One region of the Bacillus cereus group sp. BfR-BA-01430 genome, then DNA from elsewhere that is predicted to be linked to it. Evidence: riboswitches for the same ligand, from Rfam matches in the RefSeq annotation. Region 1 holds a riboswitch; the other holds the start of a gene.

Region 1 (12,980 bases):
TATATAGAGCAGTATGGTTATGTGGCGCTTTTCTTTTGTTTATGGCTTGGGATTGTTGGAATGCCGATTCCAGACGAAATGATCGTGATGAGCGGTGGGTTTGCATCGTCACTGGGGATATTACATATCATTTCTGCTTTTTTGATAACCTATTTAGGCGTTGTTTCGGGCCTTTCTTTAGGGTATGTGCTAGGAAAGATATTTGGCACAAAAGTACTTGATAAGTTCTTGAAAAAGAAAAAAACGAAATACATTTTCCGATCAAAAGACATGGTTGGAAGGTATGGACATTATGCATTAGTAATAAGTTATTTTATACCTGTTGTTAGACATATCGTACCTTATTTAGTTGGGATGAATCATATGCCATTTAAAATATATGTCTTATATTCTTATACGACAGGATTTGTTTGGACACTATTTTACTTTATACTGGGTTCTTTGTTTGGAAAACATATTGAAACAATTGTAGAAATGGCGACGAAGTATGGAATCTATTTTAGTGGTATCATGTTTATCATTGCTAGTATTTCGTATTTGTGCATACAGAAAAAAAGTACGGTAGTAAATAAATAGGAATGAGACGCCCACCTCAAGATAAGAAGATAGGTGGGCGTCTTGCTGCTCGTAACAGTCCGATTGATGAGGGTTCATAATGAGTGGGGAATAAAGAAAATCCCCACTGATAAAAGTTTCACTTTATCGCACTGTATTAGGGTTATATATCATTGTAAAATGTCCAGGTAACATTTCAATATGGCATGGTGTGTGCAGGGCACTTTCTCCATCTGTATCAACTTCTTTTTCCTCTTTCGTTTCAATGCGAATAGATTTTGCTTTTACATGAAAAATATCATTTTCATCAGTGTCTTCAAAGAGTTTCTTGTTAATATAATCTCTAAATGCTTGGAAACCTGTTGATTTTACAGCGAAGATATCAAGGGAACCATCATCGCATTGTACATTCGGAATGAAGGAAGGAATTCCACCAAGATATTCTCCATTTCCTATCATTACTAAGACAGCTTCATCCTCGTATACTTGTCCATCATACGTAATCTTGACAGAGAAAGTATCAGCATTTTTAACTGTACGAAGTGTACTTAAATAGTAACCAATTTTCCCAAGCTTTGCTTTTTCCTCTGCATCAATGTTATGAGATACTTCAGAAACAAGTCCAATTCCCCAAAAGTTTAAGAAGTATTGGTCATTTGCTTTTGCAACATCAACTGGCTTTGTATCCCCTTTTACAATCATATTTGCTGCATGAGCAATATTTTGCGGAATGCCAAGTGTACGAGAGAAGTCGTTACAAGTTCCTCCTGGAATAATGGCAAGAGTTGGTCTTATTTCAAGAGGAGCTAGGCCATTTGTACATTCAAAAACGGTTCCATCACCGCCAAAGACAATGATTAAATCAACTTCACTTGCAAATTCTCTACAATATTTCGTCGCATCTCCTTGCTCTTTTGTATGAAGGATCCGTAAGTCGAGAAAAGTGGCTGCTAGCGGCGGGACAATTTTTTCTAGATTTGTATGTAAATCCCCTTGTCCTGCTTTTGGATTGACAATGAGTAGAACTTTTTCAAACTTTGTCTTATTCATTTGTATCTCTCCCTTTGCTTCTTTAGTAATAATGCATGATAGAAATACACTTCATGGAAGTGTCAACTTACTTCTCTGTTACAACTGAAGCGATATATGGCAAGTTACGATATTTTTCTGCGCAGTCAATACCATATCCAACGATGAATTCATCAGGGATTTGGAATCCTACATATTCTGCTTGTAAGTCTACTTTACGACGTTCTGGTTTATCCAACAATGTACAGAATTTCAATGTTTTTGGTTTATGCATGAAGAAATGATCTTTTAAGAAATGAAGTGTTAAACCAGAATCAATAATATCTTCTACAACGATGACATTTTTTTCGGTAATATTGACATCGATATCTTTTAGTAATTTAACTTTCCCGGTTGTTTCAGTTTGGTTACCATAGCTAGAGGCAGAGATGAAATCAATGGTTACATCGTTTTTAATATGACGAATTAAATCAGCGGCAAAGACGAAAGAACCTTTTAATACAGCAATAATAATGATTTCTTCCCCAGCAAAATCACGCTCGATTTGATGTGCCAATTCTTTGACTTTTGCTTGCAGTGTTTCTTCGGAGATTAATGTATCTTTTATTTTAATATTCATGAGAATCCTCCTGCGTTATAAAACTTATGAACATTTCGACTGTAAAGGATAGAGAAAGAAAAGTCAAAAAATGATAATGAGAAGTGAAAATTCAATATTTTTTAACAAAATCCTCCACAAAAGGTCTGATGATATGATATAATGATGACAAAGAAAACGTTTTCATAAAAGGTGAGAGTCATGAAAAAGAAACAGTACACAAGTGTTACATTTATAAAAGCATTATTTCTAACAATTGTTCTTGGGTTGTTAGCTTATATAATTGATATTCCTGTGCTTCGAGTTTCATTAATTGGAATGACTTTAATTCTTGGAGCTATTTCTCATGGAATGATGCGTCAATTATATGAAGCGGGATTACATGATAATAAAAAATAAAGTATAATGTAAAGCCTTCATTTATAAGAGATGGAGGTTTTTTCATTTCTTACAAAAATGTAAGGTGATTTGTAAGAATAATCGATAGTTGAGTGATATTATTTCAGGTACCATAGAAAGTGTAAAGAAAAAGACAAACACAAACACATTTTAGGTAAATGTAGTTTTAGGTATTCTATGCGAAAAGGAGTAGGGGGGAATGAAGAAACGTTGGACAAACTTTGCTTTTCTATCTACTAGTAATACTATCATACTAGATGGAGAGATGACTCTTTCTCACTTATTTGATCAATCAGATAATGAAACTTCTTCAACATTTACAATGAGATGGTGTAAATGGGGCGAACATTGTAATTTGGAAGAAGGGACCCCTAATCAAGAGCAAAGACTCATCTTTACTAACCCGATTGAAGCATGGAGTGTTCAATATCATAAGTGTAACGTCAAAAATCACTTAAAGAAAACTGAGCCGAGACAATTTTCTTCGGATTCTCCTACTCTAGAATCGCGTGAAAGTAACAATTAAGTACTGAGACACGAAAAGGCACTATAGAGAAAATCTACAGTGCCTTTTCCATTTTGTTAATAAAAAAGGTTGTAGAGAATGCTTTCCCTACAACCTAAAGAATATCATTTAGGCACTCTTATTTTTTGAATTGATATGATACGCACGAATGCTTTGGAATAAACGTGGTGAAGTTGTATATAGAAGCAATAGCAATACGGTACATAATGCAAAAGAAGCAAGCATTGTACTACCATTTACAATGAAAGAGTACAGAAAGGCTGATTGTCCTTTTGGTGCGTATTGCCCCCAGAAAATAATTCCCGCAATAAAATGACAGAAATAGCGTGCAAAACTGCCGATAAATGTCCCTAGGATTATATACAAGAGAGCTTTTTTTCCTTGGTTATTTTTTTCTGTTACTTTTTCTTTGCGACTCCCAACATCATCTTTTGCTTCAGCTACATAGTGGTTATTTGAAATGGCTTTTTGAATTGGGCGATGAAATAAACCAGCAAATCCAATAAAAGCAAAAGCAATGAAGTATTCAATACATGCTTGTATTGGCGTTAAAATATAGGCATCCCCGACGACAATTTGTAATAATCCCCAAATAAGCCCTCCTAAAAAAGCCATTTTGAATCCCCAGCGATAAGCAATAATAAAAATAGGAATCATAGCAAATGAAACAGAACCGCCTGTTGGGATTTTAATTGATAATGGTAAAATGTCGATGATTAAGGCGAAGGCTGCAAGAATTGCAGATTCAATCATCGCTTGTAAATTGGTATTACGCATGTTGGCATTCCCCCTAAATCCAAGTTGCACAAAAAAGAATTATGTACCATAGGGAGATATAAAATACGTAATGAAGAAGAGGATATGTATTTTAACGTTTGCACAATTCCTACATTAGCATTAACTAACAGGTTCTAAGGGTCGGAACAAATTGTTCCCTCTCAGCAATATAGCTCCCCCTGTGATAACGAAATTCTTTATTTGTTAGATTCATTTTAATCGAAATGGATGAGGATGGCAAATGAATCTTGTATTGCCATTATTTCAATATAAGTGTGCGAAAATGTTAACAAATAGAATAGAAAAAGCTATAGTGTACGATTTATACAGTATGCTATAATTTCGTTGAAAATAATTATCATTCTCTTTTGAGGAGGAAGATTATGAGTTTGGTTGATATTCAAGTCGGTGAAAAAGTATTAGTGAAAAGTATGCAGGCATTAGATAAATTGTTAAAACGGAGATTAGCTGCGTTTGGTCTTTCGGAAGGAAGTGAATTGCGTGTGAAACAAAAGGCGATGTTCAAAGGGCCGTTTACACTAGAGTGCCGCGGACAATTCATTAGTATTCGTCATTGCGATGCGAAAATGATAAAGGTGGAATTAGTGTGAATAAAGTTGCATTGCTAGGAAATCCAAATACAGGAAAAACATCATTATTTAATGCGTTAACAGGTTCTTATGAATATGTAGGAAACTGGAGCGGGGTAACGGTAGAAAAAAAGATTGGGAAATTGAAAGATAAACAAGGAACATTAATTGATCTACCAGGTGTATATGATTTAAATCCTGTTTCTCGAGATGAGGGAGTAGTTACTCACTTTTTATTAACAGAGGAATTTCATTATATGTTAAATATTGTTGATTCTTCTCAATTTGAGCGTAATATGCATTTAACATTACAGCTTTTAGAATTTGGTAAGCCCGTTTCTATTGGTTTAAATATGATTGATGTGGCGAAGCAACGCGGAATTGTGATTGATGTAAAAAGATTATCAGAAATATTAGGAGTAACAGTTGTTCCTGTTGTTGCAAGAAGTGGGAAAGGCTGTGATGAATTACTAGCTACTCTTCATGAAAATAATAGGAAGGAAATGAACTCATTTATTCTTTCATATGGTGAACAAGTAGAGGCAGCAATTGCAAATATAATGACACTTTTTATGAAAGAAAATTATGAGCATTCAAGATGGCTAGCGCTTCAATTTTTAAGCAATAACGAAGTAGTGGAACAAGAGATAATGGGATTGTCCATTTATCATGAATTAATAACAATACGCTCTCAGTTAGAGAAAAAACTGGATTGTACGTTAGAAAAACATATTTATAATACACGTGCAACGTATATTGAAAAGTTAAAAACAAGTGTCATTCAACATAAACAGGAAGGGAAAATTCCTTTTTCAGAAAAAATAGACAAGTTGATTACACATAAAATTTTTGGACTTCCAATCTTTTTAGCAGTTATGTTTTTCATTTTTCAGGTTACGTTTACGTGGATTGGCACACCACTATCGGATATGCTCGATGAATTTTTTAGTGGACAACTTACAGATTGGGTTACGGCTGGACTGGTTCATATAGGAGCTTCTGCTTTTATTCAAGCGCTTATTACGGAAGGAATTATTGCTGGCGTTGGTGCTGTATTAGTATTCGTCCCGCAAATCTTTGCTTTATTCTTTTTTATTTCATTATTAGAAGACTCTGGATATATGGCGCGAATCGCAGTTGTTATGGATAGAATTATGGAGTTTTTTGGTTTGAATGGGAAAGCGTTTATTCCAATGATTATTGGTTTCGGTTGTAACGTTCCAGGAATTATGGCTGCAAGAACAATTGAACAAGAAAAAGAACGACTATTAACGGTCTTCGTAACACCATTTATGTCTTGTTCAGCACGTCTACCTGTATATGCATTATTTGCAGGGGTCTTCTTTCCTTATAGCCAGGCGACTGTTGTGTTTTCGTTATACATCACTGGGATTGTACTTGCCTTACTTGTTACAAAAATCATGTCTATGACAATCTTAAAAGAAGAAAAATCTATTTTTGTTGTGGAATTGCCGCCTTATCGCATGCCGCAAGCGAAAACATTATGGCTTAGCACATGGGAAAAAGGAAAAGGCTTTGTCCGTAAAGCGGGTACGTTTATTTTTGGTGGATCAGTTATGATTTGGTTATTAAATTATGCTGGTCCATCTGGGTTTGACGTTGAGATGGGAGAGAGTTTCTTAGCGATGATTGGTGGAGTCGTTGCACCGCTGTTAGCACCTCTCGGTTTTGGAACGTGGCAAGCAGCAGCATCACTGTTAACAGGATTTTTAGCAAAAGAGGTCGTTGTTTCGACCATGGCAATTATTTATGCAGTAAAAGAAGATGTATTAGGAAATATTATGGGAGCGCACTATACAGCTTTATCCGCATATGCATTTATGTTCTTTCTTTTGTTGTACGTTCCATGTCTTGCAACGGTAGCTGTTATTCGCCGGGAAACAGGGTCGATAAAATGGACGATTTTCTCTGTTGTGTATCCACTTATTGTTGCTTATGTATTAACATTTGTCATATATCAAGTTGGGTCGTTACTCGGATTCTAGAAGGAGATGTATAATAATGATAGTCAATATTGTTATTGGTGCTGTCATTTTTGGTTATGCAGTATATACGTTATTTCATTTTGTAAAGAGAAGTAAAAAAGGAAAATGTGCGGCATGTTCCTTAAATCAATCTTGTCAGTCGAAAACTTGTAGTCCGAATATGAATCATACTGTGAATAAATAAAAAGCTTTGCGAAATTTGCAAAGCTTTTTATTTATTCTTTTATTTTAACAAGCTGTGCCGCGTCTACTCCGTTTCTTCCTGGAAACTCTTTGCTAGGGTCTTTATCAAATTTCAGCACACCTACAGTTTTTTCTTCCCCTTTTATGTTGTCATATGCAGCATTCTCTACAATTGCAAACATATCTGCATAGCTACGGCCATCGCCAATAATTGTGTTTCCTTCATATTTTAGTTTTATATGATCAATGCTCGTATTCTCTATCTTTTCTTTCGCAAATAATACACCTTGTTCTGCCGTTACAGTTGGTAATGTATCAAGTGCCTTTGTTTCATCATCTTTTTCAACTTTCTTTAGCAATTCTTTTTTTACTAGCGCTTCACCCGTTTTTTTATCCATTACAAGTACTTTCTTTCCTTCTAATGTTACAAGTTTCATTTTATAAACATCTTTTTCTGTTACATCTTTTTTATTTTTGTCTGCTATTTGTTGAACTTGTTGTTCAGTACCATATAATACGAAACCATTTGCTTTTTCTCCCAATAATGAACAACCTGATAATGCTCCAAAAGATATTGCTGCGGCCAATCCAATTCCGATTAATTTTTTCATGTTTCCTATCTCCTTTTTATACTAAATATGATGTGATTGTAGAAAAATAAAAATCCATTGTATAAAGTCCTAATGATAAGAAGCAAACTGCTCTTTGAAATGTAATCTGAACTTCTGGTTTCATTTTATAAGAATAACTTTATATGAACGATCGGTTTTTCTTACAGCAACATGACAAATATGTAATGAAGTAACAAAAAGAAGGGGAATCAAACATAATGGATTGTATACATATGTTGTAATAAGAATGTCAGATTATTACTCGTATATTTAAAAAATAAGATGTAAGGGCATAGTGAGTTTGATATAATGTACACAAGGTTATAAAAATGAATATTTTTACTGTAAAGGGAGATTTTTAAGGTTTCTAAGTAGGGGATTTGAAATATGGTTTCATATATAGGAGGAATTGAAATGTCTTTATTTAAGCGATTAAGAGATTTAACGATGTCAAACGTGTATGCACTCATTGAGAAAGCGGAAGATCCAGTTAAGATGACGGATCAATATTTACGCGATATGCAAGAGGATGTACAAGAAGCTGAGAAAAGTGTAGCAGCTCAAATTGCGCTTGAGAAAAAGTTTAAATTATTATTTGAAGAGCAAGAAGCACTTGTTAAAAAACGTGAAGAACAAGCGCATATGGCTGTTCAAGCAAATAATATTGACCTTGCGCGTCGCGCTTTAGAAGAGAAGCAAAATGCAGAGCAAAAAATGAATGAATATAAAGCAAGTTATGAACAAAATAAAGCGGCTGCGGATAACCTTCGTGCTAAATTAGAAGAAATGCGCAAGCAATTAACAGAATTGAAAAATAAACGTGAAACACTTGTTGCGCGTGTAAATGCAGCAAAAGCACAAAAAAGTATCAATCAAGCAATGTCTGGATTCGATGCTAATACTGCAAAGGCAGGGCTTAACCGCATGGAAGAAAAAGCTCTTCAATTAGAAGCAGAAGCAGAGGCAAGCGGTGAAATTTATAAAAAAGAAAAGTCGCTAGATGAGGAATTTGCAGCTTTAAATAAAAACTCAGCTGTAGAGGACGAATTAGCGCGTATCATGAAGCAGTACGAGAAATAATACAGAAGAAAAATTTTTCTTTTTTAGGAGAAAGAGGTTTAGCTTTATATAGACGCAGCATTTCATGCTGTAAAAAAGTAATTTATTTTATTTGTATTTCGATACAGGGAATGAACATAGATATAAAGATAAAAGAACCGACATGACATGAAAAGTAATCATGTCGGTTTTCTTATTATGTTCTTAGAGGAGGTTTTTGTATGACGTGGATGAATGTGTTAGCGATGTTTGTTTGGACAGGTGCAAGCGCTATTCTTTTATTTGTACTGATGTGGATTGATTCTATTTTTACAAAATATAACGATGTAGCAGAAATGAAAAAAGGAAATATAGCTGTGACAACACGCTTTATTATGAAATTATTTGCACAAGGATATATTTTGTCACAATCGATTACAAAATCGAATGATTTATGGCAAGCGCTTTTAGCCTCAGTTGTATCATTTGTCATTTTATTAGTTGTAGAAATGTTGATTGAATTCATTTTAAGAAAAATAATCGGATTAGATTTAGAAGAAGGAACAAAGCAAGGGCATGTTGCGCATGCTTTATTAGCGGGTTCATTACATATTGTTGGCGCACTTATTTTAGCAGCATGTCTATAACGGAAAGAGGAGGAAGAAAGTATGAGTTTATTTAAACGAATTAAAAATATAATAAAAAGTCCAGAGCCTGCTAAACCAGAACGATCGTTATTAACGTTAGCACCTGGAGATATGATTGAAGTTTCATTAATGATGTATGAGTTAATTGGAAAAACAAGCATGCATTCTCGTAATGAAATTGTACTAACTTTGCAAGATGGGAAAACAATTCGTTATTTAAAAATTGAAAATCGTGAAAGTACGCATTATAAATTATATACACCGATTGATGGACGTTTAGATTCGATAGATGAGATTCCAACAACAATTGAAATGGATGGTATCGAGTATCATCTAGAAGAGCGCTATAGTGGACGTGTTGTTGTCATGGGAAAAACACCGTTTGCTGTTTCAGATGAGCAATATGTATGGGAATTTCAATCGGATAATCGAAAATTACTTCGTATCGAATGGCAAGATGGACGCACAATGATGTATGAGGGAGAAGTGATTCTTTCTGCGGATGTACAAATTATAAGGGCAACATAAGGAGGCGGTAATCATGTCAAACCGATTGTTTACCATGATTAAATCGCTCGGTATTGCTACTTTTGTAATTATTGGAATACTTATAGTTGCTGGCTACATATTATTGGGAGCGGGAAATGAACAGTCCATTCAAGACCGCTACCCATTAGAATCAGTTGCAAAAGATGGTAAGCAAGAATCATATGTATACAGGGCTGCCAATAAAACAGTTCCTCAAGTTGCAAAGGAATTGATGGATGAAAAAGAGCCAAAGCAAGTGTCAAAAGAAGACGAAAATCAAATGTTTCTTGTGTATTCTGATAAGCTTTATAACCTTCAAAAAGATAAAGAAAAACCATCGGATACACTAGTTGAAATTAGCAATAAAGAATTTGTTCGCCAAAATTATCAACCATCTTTTTTACAAGGGTATATTGTCGGAAGTATTTTAAATGATATATTTGGTTCGTATAAATCGTCGCGTGGTGATTATCGCGGATATAATGATAGACAAAATCATAAGCCAGTTATCCCGGAAAGACCACCTACAAAAGAGGAAAAGAAAACACCACCGCCTATTACAAAAGAGGGAAAAGGATCGATTATTAAAAGAAGTGATAAAATTGATTCCAAACCATCTGTAGGAGATCAAGGAAGTATTACGAAAAAAGAGAGTAAGAAAGTTCCACCATCTACAGGAAAGAAAGGAACAATTACAAAATCGCCAGGCGGTAATAGCTCAGATGTGAAGCCAAAATCATCCATTAAAACTCCGCCAAAGAATACATCTCCCCCTAAAACACGGGTTGGTGGTGCAGGGAAAATTACGAAAAGAAGATAGTGAGAAAGGCCCAAGAAGAGTGTTATCAACTTCTTGGGCTTTTTTGTATAAGGAGGAAGCGGTCAATTACTATTTATAAAAGATTTCGTTTTATTTCTTGGATTATTCAGTAGCTTGTTTATCCCGCTATTTTAGGGGAATTTCACTTTATAAATATAACGATAGCTTCGAATATTGAAGCGGAATTTTTATATTAGAGGCATGCGGGATAGAGAAAAGTACTTCTCTTAGAAGATAGGGCTTTTGTTTCGGAAAAATAATTCAGTGAGACTGATGCGCGAGTACAGTTCTCTTGCTGATAAAAAAAATCTGTCCCCCTATAGCTAACAGCAACATAACAGCTGTTACATAAGGTAAGGTAATAGGGGAAATTCCTTTTTCTAAAAGAATTCCGTTTACCATTGTCCCGATCGAACCAGAAAAATAATTAATAGAGCTAAGCAAAGCAATTGAAATGATAGCGTGTTTTGGGCTAATTTCTACAAGCGTTTTTTGTTGGATAGCGAGTGTTGCCCATCCTGTACTCCCCCAAAGAATTAAGCAGATAGCTACTAATAATGCAGATTTATGGAAAATCCCCATGCATATAAATGAGAGAAACATAATTCCTATTACATACAGTAATAGGACCTTTGGCTTTCTATAGAAATCTATGATAAACCCGATGAGAAAACTTCCGGCAATTCCGCCGATTCCCCACATCCAAATAAATACGATAAAATTGTGGAAACCATATGCTGTAATGATGGAATATAAGTACGTATACAAACCTAAACTACAAAAGCTCAAGATCATTGTAATCAGCATGACAAGAGAAACTTGTTTGTTTTTGAACATACTTAGTCGCTCTTTTAATGTTGGCAAAGGGCTGGATTCTACTATAGGAAATTTTGTGAAGAGAGCACATATCCCAATCATTCCAATGATAACAATAAGCCAGATTGCTAGGCGCCATCCATACAAGGAAGCAATATAGATACTAAGTGGAACACCAATTACAGTGCCAGCGCTCATTCCAAGTAAAACAGTGCTTAAAGCTCTTCCTCTTCTTTTTTCAGAAACGAATGTAACAGCAGCAGATGATGCTAATGGTGAATATAGACCAGCACCTATTCCTGCTAGACCTCTAGAAATGATTAGAATGATAAAATGATGAGTTACAGCGGTTATAAAGTTAGCAATTGTAAAAAGAAATAAAGCGGCTAATAATGTGCGTTTTACATTTGTCTTTTTCATAAATGTAGCGAATAGAGGTGCAGTAAAGGCATAGCAGATTGTGAATATGCTGACGGTTTGCCCAGCTGTTCCAATGGAAATATGAAAATCATTCGCAATTTGTGGTAAAATACCTGCCATTATATAAGCATCTATTCCTAATGCAAACATTCCAAGTGTTAATAACAATATTTTATTCAAAGTGACTCCTCCTTTTGGTAAATTGCTCTATTGTTATCGTAAAAGATATAATGAGATTAGTGAAATTCATATTTTGAATAGGAGGTATGAGTAAAACTCATGACGATAGCGAGATATGAAGTGTTTCAAAAAGTAGTGGAGTTAGGAAATTTCACGAGAGCAGCAGAGCAATTAAATATGACACAATCAGCTGTAAGTCATGCGATTGCTAGTTTAGAAAAAGAGTTTGGTCATCCTTTATTACATAGAAATAAGCAAGCTGAAATTAGAAGAACGGAGTTTGCAAATCGTATTTTTCCACATATTCAAAATGTATTAAAGAGTGAATCGGCAATTAAGCAAGAAGTATCTATGCAAAATAAGAGGTTGACAGGTACACTCAAAATTGGGGCGTTTACAAGCGCGGCAGCACAAATATTACCGTCTATGTTATTGCAGCTTAAACAAAGTTTCCCTGGTATTAAAATTTTATTATTTGAGGGTACATATGAGGAAGTTAGAGAATGGATTGATAATGGAACAGTGGACATAGGGTTCGTTTTAGAATCAAATGTAAATAAACAAATTCAATCAATTCCAGTTAGCAAAGACGAAATTGTATTAGGATTACCGAAGAATCATTCGTTGATGAATGAAAAAATAGTAGATATTCAACAAATCGATGGAATGGACTTTATAATGCCGAAAGGGCCATATCAGTCATTAGTGATAAAAAATTTAGATGATTATCAAGTACATCCAAATATTGTATTAGAAGTACTAAATTGTGAAACGATTGTGAATATGGTTTCACAAAATATTGGAATTACAATGGGTCCTGAGTTGTTTTTTAAATCGCATAAAGACATTGAAATAAAAAGATTAAGGCAGAAACAATATCGTCATATTCATTTAGCTTTTAAAGAAAGAGTACCGATAATTGAGGCTTTTTTTGCGTGTAATCAATTATCGATTATTTCATAGCAATAAAGAAGCCAAGGCTATTCTTATGCTTTTAAGAATGGCCTTGGCTGTATATTAATTAAATATAAACCTTAGAACAGTTAAGAATATCGCAATTCCTAAAATACCCCCTACAACTTTTATATGGCGTTTTTTCCCCATGACAACAATTGCGATATATTCACGAATCATTGCGTTTGGCCAATAATAGAATGCCGTTTTTGAACCAATTCCTTGGCTATTTAGACCAGCTTGTTTGGCATATAAACCAGCGCGAAATAGGTGGAAGTTATTTGTTGCAAAGATGCTGTTGTA
Region 2 (12,980 bases), on a different contig from region 1:
TTTATAAAAGAAATTACAAAGAACGATGTAATTTCTAATAAAAAGTATACATTCGGCACACATGGTTATTCTCCTACAAAACCAAACTATGAAACAATCTTTATGGCGGCTGGAAAAGGAATTCGACAAGGAGTCATCATTCCATATATGCGACTTATTGATGAGGGACCTACCATTGCACGATTACTTGGATTACATCTTGGCAAAACAGATGGAATTGTAATAGAGGATTTACTGCAATTGTAAAGAAAAATGTGTATATGTAAAAATTATGTAAAATTCATCTCTGTTTCTCTTTTTATCCGTTATGTTTTTGTACACTACTATTAGAACATACTAAGGAGGAACATTTTATGAAGAAAATGTCTCGGCAAGAAAAAAGCTGGATATTGTATGACTGGGCCAATTCAGTATATTCACTTGTCATTACAACCGCACTCTTTCCTATTTACTTTAAATCTGCGGCAAAAGAAGCTGGTTTATCCGGTGCAACGTCAACAGCATTTTGGGGATATGCAAACTCTATCTCTACACTTCTCATTTCTATACTTGCACCAATACTTGGTACCGTTGCCGATTATAAAGAATTTAAGAAGCGCTTTTTCACCTTCTTTTTCGGTCTGGGCATTCTATTTACAAGTATGCTAGCTATCGTTCCTACTTCACAATGGCATCTATTACTCATTTGTTATATGGTCGCTTTAATCGGATTTGCTGGTGCAAATATCTTTTATGATGCATTTTTAGTCGATGTTACATCAGAAGAGCGGATGGATCAAATTTCAACGCGCGGATTTGCACTAGGCTATATCGGAAGCACCATCCCTTTTATCGGTTGTATTGCTCTTATTATGTTAGCGCAAAAAGGAATCATTCCCTTATCAGCAGGCATAGCGAGTCAAATTTCTTTTGCGATTACAGCCCTTTGGTGGGGACTATTTACAATTCCAATGCTAAAGAATGTAGAACAAAGATACTATATTGAAAGAGAATCAAAACCGATTATTATGAGTTTTAAGCGTTTAGCAAATACTTTTAAAAACATAAAACAATATCGAACCGTCTTTATATTCCTACTCGCTTACTTTTTCTATATCGATGGAGTAGATACGATTATTACTATGTCGACAGCTTATGGAACAGATCTTGGTATTAGCGCAACAAATCTTCTTATCATTTTATTTGTCACACAAATTGTAGCTTGTCCATTCGCTTTATTATATGGAAAACTCTCTGAAATATTTACAGGAAAGAAAATGTTATATGTCGGTATCATCATCTATATTATTATTTGTATATATGCTTATTTTCTAAAAACAACATTAGACTTTTGGATTCTTGCTATGCTTGTCGCAACTTCTCAAGGAGGGATTCAAGCATTAAGCCGTTCCTATTTTGCTAAATTAGTACCGAAAGACTCCGCAAATGAGTTCTTTGGGTTTTATAACATTTTTGGTAAATTTGCTGCAATTATCGGTCCCGTACTCGTCGGTGTTACAACCCAATTAACCGGAAAAACAAATACTGGTGTATTAAGTATTACGGTTTTATTTATTCTAGGGGGCTTCATACTAACACGCGTACCTGAACACACTACTTCCGTTACACCACCAACACCAAAATCAGAAACATTATAATGAAAAGGTGCCCTTTTATAGAAAGTGGCATTTTTTAGTTTGAAAATATACTTTCAAACCACGTTCGAAGCGCATGAATCATTCCAATTTTAACAGCAAGTTTAATAACGAAAGCACCTCCTGCAGCTATTAAAAAGAATGCTAGCTTTCTTTTATTTTTCACTTTCTGTTTCTTCTCCATGTTCTCACCTACAATATTGTTCTTTCTTTATTTAATAATATAGTTCATTCTACGCTATGTGCAAATGAACTAATCAAACGTTTGTTTAAAACGAAATATGCGCCCGTAAAAAGTGGAATAAAACAAATCCATTTACACGTCAATCATATACACACAAGCACCACTAAACTTACTCCTACTACAAATATACTACACTGACTTTATTTTTTCTCTTACCGCTTATACGTTCCTAATCTTCAACAAGCCTAAACGATAATACTAAACTCAAATCATATCGATATTTTATACTTTTCAGCTACTGCTCCTTGTGGAGTATTGTATTTCATATCCAATTTGTAAATTTAATTTTCCCTATTCTTTCTCTTAGTCTGTAAAATTATTTTTACACTATCAATATACATTTATCAAAAAATTCCAAATAAAAAGGGCGTAAATCGCCCTTTTTATCCTTTATTCAAATGAACTTTTAACACCAGTTTGCTTTGTACTTTCCATTTGATTTGTCACTTTCGCACCACTTATATTCATACGTAAAATAGGTAAAATTGCCATTAAAATGAGTAGCATTGCTATACAAAAGACAACAATGATTGAGGTCACTTCTTTTAACCCTCCAGCAAATGCATTCCCAATTAGCATAGCTCCCATAAAAATTGGAAGAATGGTACCATTTACACGTCCAACCATATTTTCTGGTACAAGCTGAATCATAAGTGTACCAACAACAATATTAACACAAGCTAAACAAATGCCCGTTCCAAACCTCATGGAGCTAGTCAACCAAAATGATGTTGATACCCCCTCTACGAGAAATGATAGAGCTAATACAAACATACCAAACACAAACATTTTCTTCGGATGTACCTTGGAAGCAAATATAGCAGCAACACCACCTCCAATTAGCATTCCTATTCCATCAGCAGCTGCTAAATATTGAACAGCTTCCTTCTCTAATCCTAATCGTTCAATAACGAGAAAAACTTCTAATGGATTCGTTAATCCAACCGCTAAACCGATAATCGCAAAAGCAACTGTAATCATGCTTAAATTTTTCGTTTGAAGAACGAATTTCCATCCTTCTTTTATATCGCTTCCTAATGTACGCTCTATTTTTCCCTCTTGTTCCATCCATATTGGTAAAAAGGACAATGTCAGGGCAGATAACAAAAAGAGTCCAATTAAGCTATATAACGCTGTAAACAACCCTAATTGTGTATAAACAACAGAACCTATAACTGGACCAAAAATGAGAAACAATGACTGTAACGTTTGATTGAATGCAATCGCATTTGAAACATATTTTTCTTCTACATAACGCTTAAAAATTTTTGATGATGAAGGCTGAGAAAATTGTCCAACAATCGCTGAAACGAGCGTTGCAAAAAATATAGCCTGCCAATAATCCATTTTTAACAATACAACAATGCCTATAATGGAACATACACTTAACATATCTCCAGCCACCATTGTTCGGTTCGGATTCCACCGATCAGCTAGTGCACCGCCAACAAATGAAAAAATAAAAATAGGTGCATACTCCATAACCGATAATAATGAAACTGAGATAGGATCGTTGTTCGTCCTTTCCATAACAAAATATAAAAGTGCCATATTTCTTATCCAAATAGCAAACTGTTGCAAAATATCAGATATCATGACTAATAAAAAAGCGCGATTACTAAATAAATTTTTCATTTGAATCCTCCTTATAAACCGACCGTTCGGTCTATTTTTTATAAGGAAAAGGCTACTGATTTAAGAATCAGCTGCCATTCCTTGTAACAATACATCAATCGCTTTTTTATAAACTCGTTTCATCTCTATAGGATCAAGTTCATAGTAAAGCACACCAAGCCCAGACAATAAACCATTTACAATATACATAAGATCACGAATATTATCCTGACGAAATTCCTCAGATTGGATTCCTTCCTCAATTAATTTTTCAAACACACCATATGATGCTCTTGCTAAAGCGAGCATTTCATCTAGTACTTCTTTACTCACCACTTGGCTTGTAGAAAACTCTTCTACCGCACTAAAAATCGGGTGTTGTGTATCTTCTACATGAAATTCCGCCAGACCATATAATTTTTCAGTACTCGTATGATATTGCTTTTCTTTCACACTCCACTTCTCAATCCAATCATACGTATGTTGTTTGACCACAAATAAAAATAGTTCTTCTTTGCTTTTGAAATGATAATAAATACTTCCTTTACTGCGCTCTGTAATTTCACAAATCTCTTCCATAGATGTTGCAGCGTAACCTTTTTGCGAAAATAATTCCTCTGCTTTGTATGCGATTTCTTTTTTTATTTCTTCTGCACTTTTTCTCATATTTCCCTCCAACAAACCGACCGTTCAGTCTAATGATAACAAATATAAAATCTTCATTACAAGGTGATATTTCCTAAATTCAGAAAAAATATTTTTTAAAGACAATGAATCGATTCTATGTTTCTATTTATTATCCAGTAAATATACAGGATAAACACTTGTTTCACCGATTTCATAGCAGTTCATCTTAATTAATCAAACGTTTGTTTAAAAAGAAATACACTCATAAAAGAGCGTATTTCTAACAGTCTCCTCCACCGCCGCAGCAGCCATCGCCTCCGAAAGAATTTCCACAATCATGAGAACTACCACTATCATGTGAAGTTCCGCTATCAGATCCTGCAAACAAAACGAGCGGAGATGAAGTATGAGTAGATGAATTGTCCCCATTTCCTGTTTTATGTAGGTTTACTTTCTTACTATTTGAGCGAACTGTTTTTACAATCATTCCAATTAAAATGATAAATAACAATGCTGCAATTGCAAATCCCATTTCAATTCCTCCTTTCTATTACAAACCACTACATTTTTCATTTCTTGCTCTCTTACCGTAATTTATGAAGTATTTGATTTTGATACATACGAAAAGCCGAACTTCCTTTTATTTTTCTTTTTTCCATTAACTGTTGAAAGCGAAGTGTTTTTTCCGTTAACTCTTCTTTTAACTTTTTCTTTTCTGACTCATCATAACAACACGCAATCAAGTCCTCTATTTTTAATATATCCTTTTGTAACTCCATCTCCGGAGGAATCATATGCGCATTCTTCAAAATTTTATAACTCATTCTAAGCTCTGGAGGTACCATTGAAAGATCTTCTAATTGTAGTGGTTTTCCCTTCCCAGGTAAATCATTAAGATCACCATTATGAATTGCTTGACGAATTTTTTCCTCAGCAATATGCAAGAAAACATCCACACTCTCCCCTCCTTACATCCTTTTCCTATTATGTTACAGGAACATACAAAGAATTGCCATGTCATAATATCTCTTCTCTAGACAATTCTTTCTCAAATGATTCTCTAAATTCCTTTATTTTCAAGTTTTATTTTCCCTACTACATACATACTTCGCTTACTGCACTCCTTTATATTGAGAAAGTCTTTTTCCAAGCAATAAAACGTTTACACTCAATATGGTGTTTGCTACGATGAAATTAACCTTTATTACTTGTATAGACTTCGTGATGTCTGTTTGTTTTCGTTAATTGGCAATTTTGCCATTACACATATTTCAATTTTGAAAGGAGAAATGATGATGAGGATAAAAAAATGTTCACTCTTGCTTCTTTCTCTACTACTCTTCTTGCCTCTTTTTCTTACCAACTTTATAGCTCCAAATTTCGCATCAGCAGATTCGACATCAACAAACAAAAAAATCGTTGGATATTTCCCTTCGTGGGGGATCTATGGTCGCAACTATCAAGTTGCCGATATAGATGCTTCTAAGCTCACTCATTTAAACTATGCATTTGCTGATATTTGTTGGAATGGCAGACACGGCAATCCTTCTACACACCCAGATAACCCTAATAAACAAACTTGGGCATGTAAAGAATCTAGTGTCCCACTACAAAATAAAGATGTTCCAAACGGTACGCTTGTATTAGGCGAACCATGGGCCGATGTCAATAAATCCTTTCCAGGTTCAGGAACAACATGGGAAGATTGCGATAAATACGCTCGCTGCGGGAATTTTGGAGAGTTAAAGCGATTAAAAGCAAAATATCCACATTTAAAAACTCTTATATCCGTTGGGGGATGGACTTGGTCTAATCGCTTTTCAGACATGGCTGCTGATGAAAAAACGAGAAAAGTATTTGCCGAATCTGCTGTCGCCTTTATTCGAGAATACGGTTTTGATGGTGTGGATTTAGATTGGGAATACCCAGGCGTTGAAACAATTCCAGGAGGGAGTTATCGCCCCGAAGATAAACAAAATTTCACACTACTTCTCCAAGACGTTCGACATGCACTCGATAAAGCTAGCTCTGAAGATGGAAAATCCTACTTATTAACAATTGCTTCAGGTGCAAGCCAGCGCTACGCTGACCATACAGAGCTTAAAAAGATTTCCCAAATTGTAGATTGGATTAATATTATGACATATGACTTTCATGGAGGATGGGAAGCTACTTCCAATCATAATGCTGCACTATATAAAGATCCTCAAGATCCAGCAGCTGATACAAAATATTATGTAGATGGTGCAGTAGAAATTTATAAAAATGAAGGTGTCCCAGCAGATAAAATTGTACTAGGTGTTCCTTTTTATGGTCGCGGTTGGAAAAGTTGTGGGAAAGATAACAATGGACAATATCAGCCATGTACACCAGGTAACGATGGAAAACTAGCCTCTAAAGGTACTTGGGATGATTATTCTACCGGTGATACAGGAATATATGATTATGGTGACCTAGCAGCAAACTATGTAAACAAAAATGGCTTTGTTCGTTACTGGAATGACAACGCTAAAGTGCCATACTTATATAACGAAAATACAGGAACATTTATTAGCTATGACGACAATGAATCTATGAAACATAAAACAGATTATATAAAAGCAAAAGATTTAGGCGGGGCAATGTTTTGGGAATTAAGTGGAGATTGTCGTAAGAGCTCAAAGTATGACTGTAATGGTCCAAAGTTACTTGATACATTAGTCACGGAACTATTAGGAGGACCTATTCAGCAAAAGGATAACGAACCCCCAACAACTGTAAAAAATATTGTTGTGACCAACAAAAATGCCAACTTCGTACAACTAAATTGGACAGCATCTACTGATAATGTCGGTGTTACCGAATATGAAGTTCGTTCTGAAAAGGAGAAATGGACAACAACAACAAATAACATGACAATTAAAAATTTAGCACCAAACACAGAATATGTTTTCTCTATCATTGCAAAAGATGCTGCTGGAAACCAATCACAGCCTTCTTCTATTACTGTTAAAACAGATGACAGCAATACTTCGCCCCCAGATGATGCTGAGAATGTGAAATTTACAGTTACTTCTAATTGGGGTAATGGTTATAATTTCTCTATTACCGTTAAAAATACAGGGACAACACCTATTAAAAATTGGAATTTAGAATTTGATTATAACGGAAATTTAACACAATTTTGGGACTCGAAACTTATTCGTAAAGAAAATGATCATTATGTCATAACAAATGCTGGCTGGAATAGTGAAATTCCTCCGGGTGGCTCTGTTACAATTGGTGGTGCCGGAACAGGCACTGTAGCAAATATGTTAAATCCAGTTATACAAATGAATTAGTTTGAACTTACTTTCTATTTATTGAACTCCCCCATCTATCTTTCTAAGAATCCCTGATGGGGGATTCTTATTTTCGTAATGCCTTTCCTCGGATTGTTATTCACTCTAATCAGTTGAAGTTATTCGTATATTTACCGTGTTCTCTGTCTCATTATAAATCTATTTCAAAACAGATCCTGTCTTCATACGTTCTCACCTTATTGTATTCCGCTATTTTAGGGCAGTAAAACTCCCACTGATTAAAGTTTCACTTTATGTAATAATTCCTCTCCCAGATTCCTTTCATTTAGCATGGAGACGCTTTCCTTCTCAAGAAACAAATTATCCTTATATTCAGTTTCCAATATGAAGTTTATATGAAGTTAAATTGAAGTTTACATGAATTTCCTTTTAAATCTCTTGTTTTTCTTTATTCACCACATTATCCTGTAGTTATAGGGACAATCGTTGTTCCAATTTAAGCTATCTATACATATAAACAAAGATAGTAGCCTGTTAGGGAAAGGCATCTATAAATAGTTATAAAATAGACAATATGATAGAAAAAGCACGCTTATATGCGCACCATAAGCGTGCTTCTTCATATAATTCTCATGTAAGAGTTCTCCAAAATTATGTTAATCACAGGGAAAAGGCATTCACTATAAATGTGAATGTTTTTCTTTTGTCGAGCTTCTATTTCTCTAAAAAATAACAAGCCTCTGAACATCTCACATTCAGAGGCTTTCTTTATTTCTTCATATACGGAGCTAATATCTTTAAAATTTCTGTTTTATCTTCTTTTAATTCAACAGATGTTAACATATCCATTGTTCGCGGACGAGGTAAATGAACGTGCACTTCACCTACAATAGTTGCTGGTCTTTGCGATAAGATGAATACACGATCAGATAATAGTATCGCTTCATCTAAGTCGTGCGTTACCATTACAATTGTTTGTTTCTCTTGATGCCAAGAATCTAAAAGCCAGCGATGCACTTCCATTTTTGTAAAGGCATCTAACTTTCCGAACGGTTCATCAAGTAGCATAACAGGTTTCTCACATAAATACGTACGAAGAAAGCTAATCCGCTGCCTCATTCCTCCAGATAATGAGTCGGGATAGTGATCTGCATATTCAAACAACCCAAATTGTTTTAATGCTTCCATCCCCTCTGCTAAACGCTCTTTCTTGGACTTCTTCCCCTCAATTTCTAATGGCAACACAATATTTTGTAAAGCTGAACGCCACGGAAGCAATAAATCTTGCTGCGGCATATAACTTACACAGTCTTGTGTTTGTACAAGCTCATCATGATACATAATCTCACCGCTCGTCGTATCTTCAATACTTGCGATCATATTAAGCAATGTACTTTTCCCACAACCGCTCGGGCCTACAAATGATACAAATTCGCCTTCTTGTATAGAAGCATGAATATTCTCTAATACATTTTTACCATCGAATGCTTTCACAACATCTTTTATTCGTAATCCACTCATTTTTCACTTGGAAGGAATTCATTTGTAAAGGCATCTTTTACATCAATTTTCTTTTTGATTACCTTATTATCGTATAAGAAATTCATGTAATTTGTCCAAACCTCTTCCTTCTGTACTCCCCACGCTTTTGCATCATCTTGATATTTTGTACTTAACCACTTTTGACTTTCTTGCACTAACTCTTTATTAATATCTGGAACATTCTTAATTAAAATATCAGCTGCTTGTTTTGGTTCCTGAATTGCAAAATGATATCCTTCTGCTGTTGCACTCATAAACTTTTTCACAACATCTTTATTTTGCTTTATGTTCTTTTCACTTGTAATAAGAACAGGGCTATAAAAATCTAGTGCTGGATCTAAATCTTTTACCATTATTGTATTTAATTCTTTTCCTTTACGTTTCGCTTCAATTCCATCCCAGCCATAATAAATCCATTCAAAATCAGCATCACGACCAATTGATTTGAAGAAGTCTGTTTGTCCAAGCACAATTTTTTCTACTTTACTAAAGTCTGCTTGATGTTTATCCATAATGGTTTTTAAAGTTGCTTCTTCTGCTGGTGCTCCCCATCCTCCATAACGCTTTCCTTCAAAATCTTTTGGTGAAGTAATATTATCTTTTTTTAAAGAGGCAAATGCCGATGTGTTATGTTGTATAATTGCTCCAATTGATACAACTGGAATCCCTTCCACACGTGCCGATGTAACATTTTCTTGATAGCTCACACCAAAATCAGCTTTTCCAGAAGCAATCATTTGCTCTGCTGATACATTATCACCAGGCTGTATCATTTCTACATCTAAACCTTGTTTCTTATAATAATCTTTTGTTTTTGCTACATATAAACCAGTATGGTTTGTATTCGGAAACCAATCTAAAACAACTTTTACTTTTTTCTCTTTGTCACCACTATCTTCTTTCTTCGCTGTATTACAGCCGACAACACTTACTGCAAGCAGTGTTGCTAACATGACTTTTAAGCTCTTTTTCATTTTTTGTCTTCCTTTCTATATATCCATGGTGCTGTTATTCTTGCCATAAATTCTACGATAGAATATAAAAATAACGTGACGATTACAATCATAGCCGCTATACCAAATACACGAGCAGTTAAAAATGACTTTGTTGCACGGGTTAACATAACCCCTAATCCTTCGCTTGCACCAAGCCATTCACCAATAATTGCCCCCATCACACTATATGTAACAGCAATTTTTAACCCTGAGAAAAAATATGGAAGCACAGCAGGAAATTTTACTTTTTGATACATTTGCCATTTTGATGCACGCATTGTTTGTAATAATTTGAGCATATTTTTATCTACTGTTTGAAACCCTTCTAAAATACTAAGGGCAATGGGAAAGAAACAAACGAGAATAACAACCATCACCTTTGGTAGCATTCCATATCCAAACCAAATGATAAATAAAGGTGCAAGCACAACAATTGGAATAGTTTGTGAAATGACAAGTAACGGATTCATAAGAAGACGAAAAATCGGGATAACATCCATAATAATAGCAATACTTGTTCCAAGTAGAATTGCAAAAAACAAACCGCTTATCACTTCTTGCAACGTCTTTGTTATATTTGGAAGTAATAGCTCTTTCATGCCAATTAATTCTTGTACGATTGTAGAGGGCTTTGGCAATATCCATGGTTCAATGTGAAATAATGAAACAGATCCTTCCCATATCGCAATGAGAAGAATCAGCCAAATCGTTGTAATTGCGAAATTAGATCGCTTCTGTTTTGTCATATTCATCACGATACTTCCATACTTTTTCATCAATTGTTACACCTGTACTTGGACGATAGTGGATTTTAATAGAAGTAATCACTTCTTCTGCTCCAGCATCTACACAAGCTTGTTGTGCACGTTTTATGATATCAAGAAGTTCATCTAAATCTCCTTCCATCGTTGTTTCCATCGCGCCTACTTCGTAACGAACGCCTGATTGTTGGACAACTTCAATTGCCTTATCCACAACCGCATATAAATCTTTTGTTTTTGCTTGTGGTACCACTGAAAATGAAATTGTAACTTGTTGTGACATGCTAAAATCCCCTTTGCAAAATAATATGTTTTAAAAAAAGAAAAGGCTTTCCTACTATGACGTAGGAAAGCCTTGTATGCAAGTTATTATAAAATAACATATGCTACATTCCCTTAAGCAACTCCCTACGCTGGCATTATCCAGATCAGGTTGAGGGTCGATGTTCCTTTACATCCTCTCAGCCACTTGGCTCCCCGGTCCTTAATTCGTTTTCATTGTAGCATGATTTATTTTATTGAACAAACAAAAGCATGGTACATTTTGTCTGCTATTTTTCTATGTGTGGAAAATACCCCACTTGTTTTCCATGTACTAATAGCTTCTGAATAAACTGTTTGTCAATGACTGGCACTGCAATTTGCTTTTTCTTTATCCATTCATTTGTTCGTTTTGTACCTATTACAATTTCAGACTGCTGCGCTCCATCGCCAGCTACTTGTGAAGCAATCAATTCTGCTATCTCCTCATCCTCTTTCGCTAACTGTAACCCTGAATCTACATATTGCGAAAGCGGAACAACTTCTAAATGATGCCCACATTCTATAATTAACTGTACAAAATGTACAAAATCAATCGGATCTGGATGACAAATATGCAATGTTTCACCTATAATTTGAGGATCTTGCATATAAGTCACAATCGATTTACTTGCAAAATCAATTGGAGCAAAGTCTACTTTCCACTTCACGTTTGGCGCTTGTCCAATTAATAACATTGTTTTAATGAGACGATAAAATGCATTTCCTTCAATATTTTGTTGAAATACTCCCGTTTCGGAATGACATGCTAAATTGCCAGCACGATAAATATTCCCTCTCATGCCACGACTCATTGCTTCACGAACAAGATTTTCTGCCTGTAGTTTACTATTGGAATATACATTCTCTAGCTCTACATTATACTCAAAATCACCGCGTTTTTTATACGTATCCCATTGTTCTACTGCTAAATCGATTGGAACACTAATCGTAGAAATAAAGTGGAATGCTGCTCCTTCATCGGCTAATGCAAGCATGCGCTTTGTCCCTTGAATATTTACATTTTCAAATTGCTTTACATCACCAAAATGTCTTACGTCCGCCCCGCAGTGAATGACTGCATCAACTTTAGAACGTATCGCTATAAACTCTTCCTTACTAAGCCCAAAGTATTCTTCACCAAGGTCACCAGGAACAGCTGTTATACGTGCCAGAGCTTCATTTGGAATATCATGAAAATAGCCTGTTACAGTTTCAATAATTCTTTGCTCTACATCTCTTTTAGGTCTTACTAAACAATAAATATGAGCTGAAGTTTGCTGTAATAATTCATATAGGATATGTGACCCTAAATAACCTGTTGCTCCTGTTAAAAAGACATTTGAAATCCGGTTATCCGTTATTCCTTCCGTATACTGAATCGCCTCTGGTTCATGTATCCATTTATATTCATGAAATACATTTTCTTCTAGGGTTAACTCCCTTTGTATTCGCGCTAACTTATATACCGTCTTTTCCTTAAAGAAGTCTTGAATTGTTAAATGCGGAAAATCTTCTTTTAACAATGTTAAAATACGTAATACTTTTAATGAATGCCCACCAATAGTAAAGAAATCATCATGTACACCAATTTTGGAAACTCCTAATACTTCTGCCCAAGCCTGTGCGATGATCTTCTCCGCTTCAGTAGATGGTGCCACATATTCTTGTAGACGAGTCGGCTCATACGCTTCTTCTAGTTGTCCTAGTTTCTTAACATCTATTTTCTTATTTGGTGTAAGTGGTAGTTCATCAATATAAATTAACTTAGACGGAATCATATAATCTGGTAACTGCTCTTGTAATTTGTAAATGAGTTCTGGTATGTCTTTTTTCGTTAAAGTTGTATAAAAAGCAATCAAATATTGACTTCCTTCTTTACTTTTCTTAGCAAACACAATATTTTCTTTTACATTATGATTTTGAGAAATTTGATTTTGAATTTCTCCTAACTCAATACGATGTCCTCTAATTTTCACTTG

Evidence for each region. A riboswitch is a leader RNA that binds a small molecule or an ion and turns the genes downstream of it on or off. The one in region 1 is predicted to bind thiamine pyrophosphate.
Region 2: linked by a shared signal. The riboswitch ahead of MR058_RS12900 (MTH1187 family thiamine-binding protein) and the one ahead of thiT (energy-coupled thiamine transporter ThiT) in region 1 are both predicted to bind thiamine pyrophosphate.

What each region holds. Positions count from the first base shown of each region.
Region 1 is NZ_JAKUEW010000005.1:177,785-190,764, reverse strand. It holds gene MR058_RS12140 (DedA family protein) at 1-576, shown strand, start outside; gene MR058_RS12135 (diacylglycerol/lipid kinase family protein) at 700-1,605, opposite strand; gene hpt (hypoxanthine phosphoribosyltransferase) at 1,673-2,203, opposite strand; gene MR058_RS12125 (hypothetical protein) at 2,384-2,581, shown strand; gene MR058_RS12120 (hypothetical protein) at 2,781-3,107, shown strand; gene thiT (energy-coupled thiamine transporter ThiT) at 3,216-3,884, opposite strand; TPP riboswitch at 3,973-4,074, opposite strand; gene MR058_RS12110 (FeoA family protein) at 4,268-4,495, shown strand; gene feoB (ferrous iron transport protein B) at 4,492-6,480, shown strand; gene MR058_RS12100 (FeoB-associated Cys-rich membrane protein) at 6,497-6,664, shown strand; gene MR058_RS12095 (lipoprotein BA_5634 family protein) at 6,696-7,274, opposite strand; gene MR058_RS12090 (PspA/IM30 family protein) at 7,689-8,354, shown strand; gene MR058_RS12085 (DUF350 domain-containing protein) at 8,555-8,959, shown strand; gene MR058_RS12080 (DUF4178 domain-containing protein) at 8,981-9,487, shown strand; gene MR058_RS12075 (DUF4247 domain-containing protein) at 9,501-10,307, shown strand; gene MR058_RS12070 (MFS transporter) at 10,569-11,723, opposite strand; gene MR058_RS12065 (LysR family transcriptional regulator) at 11,823-12,686, shown strand; gene MR058_RS12060 (YdcF family protein) at 12,741-12,980, opposite strand, start outside.
Region 2 is NZ_JAKUEW010000006.1:115,204-128,183, reverse strand. It holds gene MR058_RS12955 (alkaline phosphatase family protein) at 1-246, shown strand, start outside; gene MR058_RS12950 (MFS transporter) at 354-1,637, shown strand; gene MR058_RS12945 (histidine kinase) at 1,672-1,818, opposite strand; gene MR058_RS12940 (MFS transporter) at 2,269-3,513, opposite strand; gene MR058_RS12935 (TetR/AcrR family transcriptional regulator) at 3,574-4,158, opposite strand; gene MR058_RS12930 (hypothetical protein) at 4,400-4,651, opposite strand; gene MR058_RS12925 (DnaJ family domain-containing protein) at 4,704-5,075, opposite strand; gene MR058_RS12920 (glycosyl hydrolase family 18 protein) at 5,415-7,439, shown strand; gene MR058_RS12915 (ABC transporter ATP-binding protein) at 8,169-8,921, opposite strand; gene MR058_RS12910 (ABC transporter substrate-binding protein) at 8,918-9,916, opposite strand; gene MR058_RS12905 (ABC transporter permease) at 9,913-10,689, opposite strand; gene MR058_RS12900 (MTH1187 family thiamine-binding protein) at 10,661-10,981, opposite strand; TPP riboswitch at 11,087-11,188, opposite strand; gene MR058_RS12895 (non-ribosomal peptide synthetase family protein) at 11,250-12,980, opposite strand, start outside.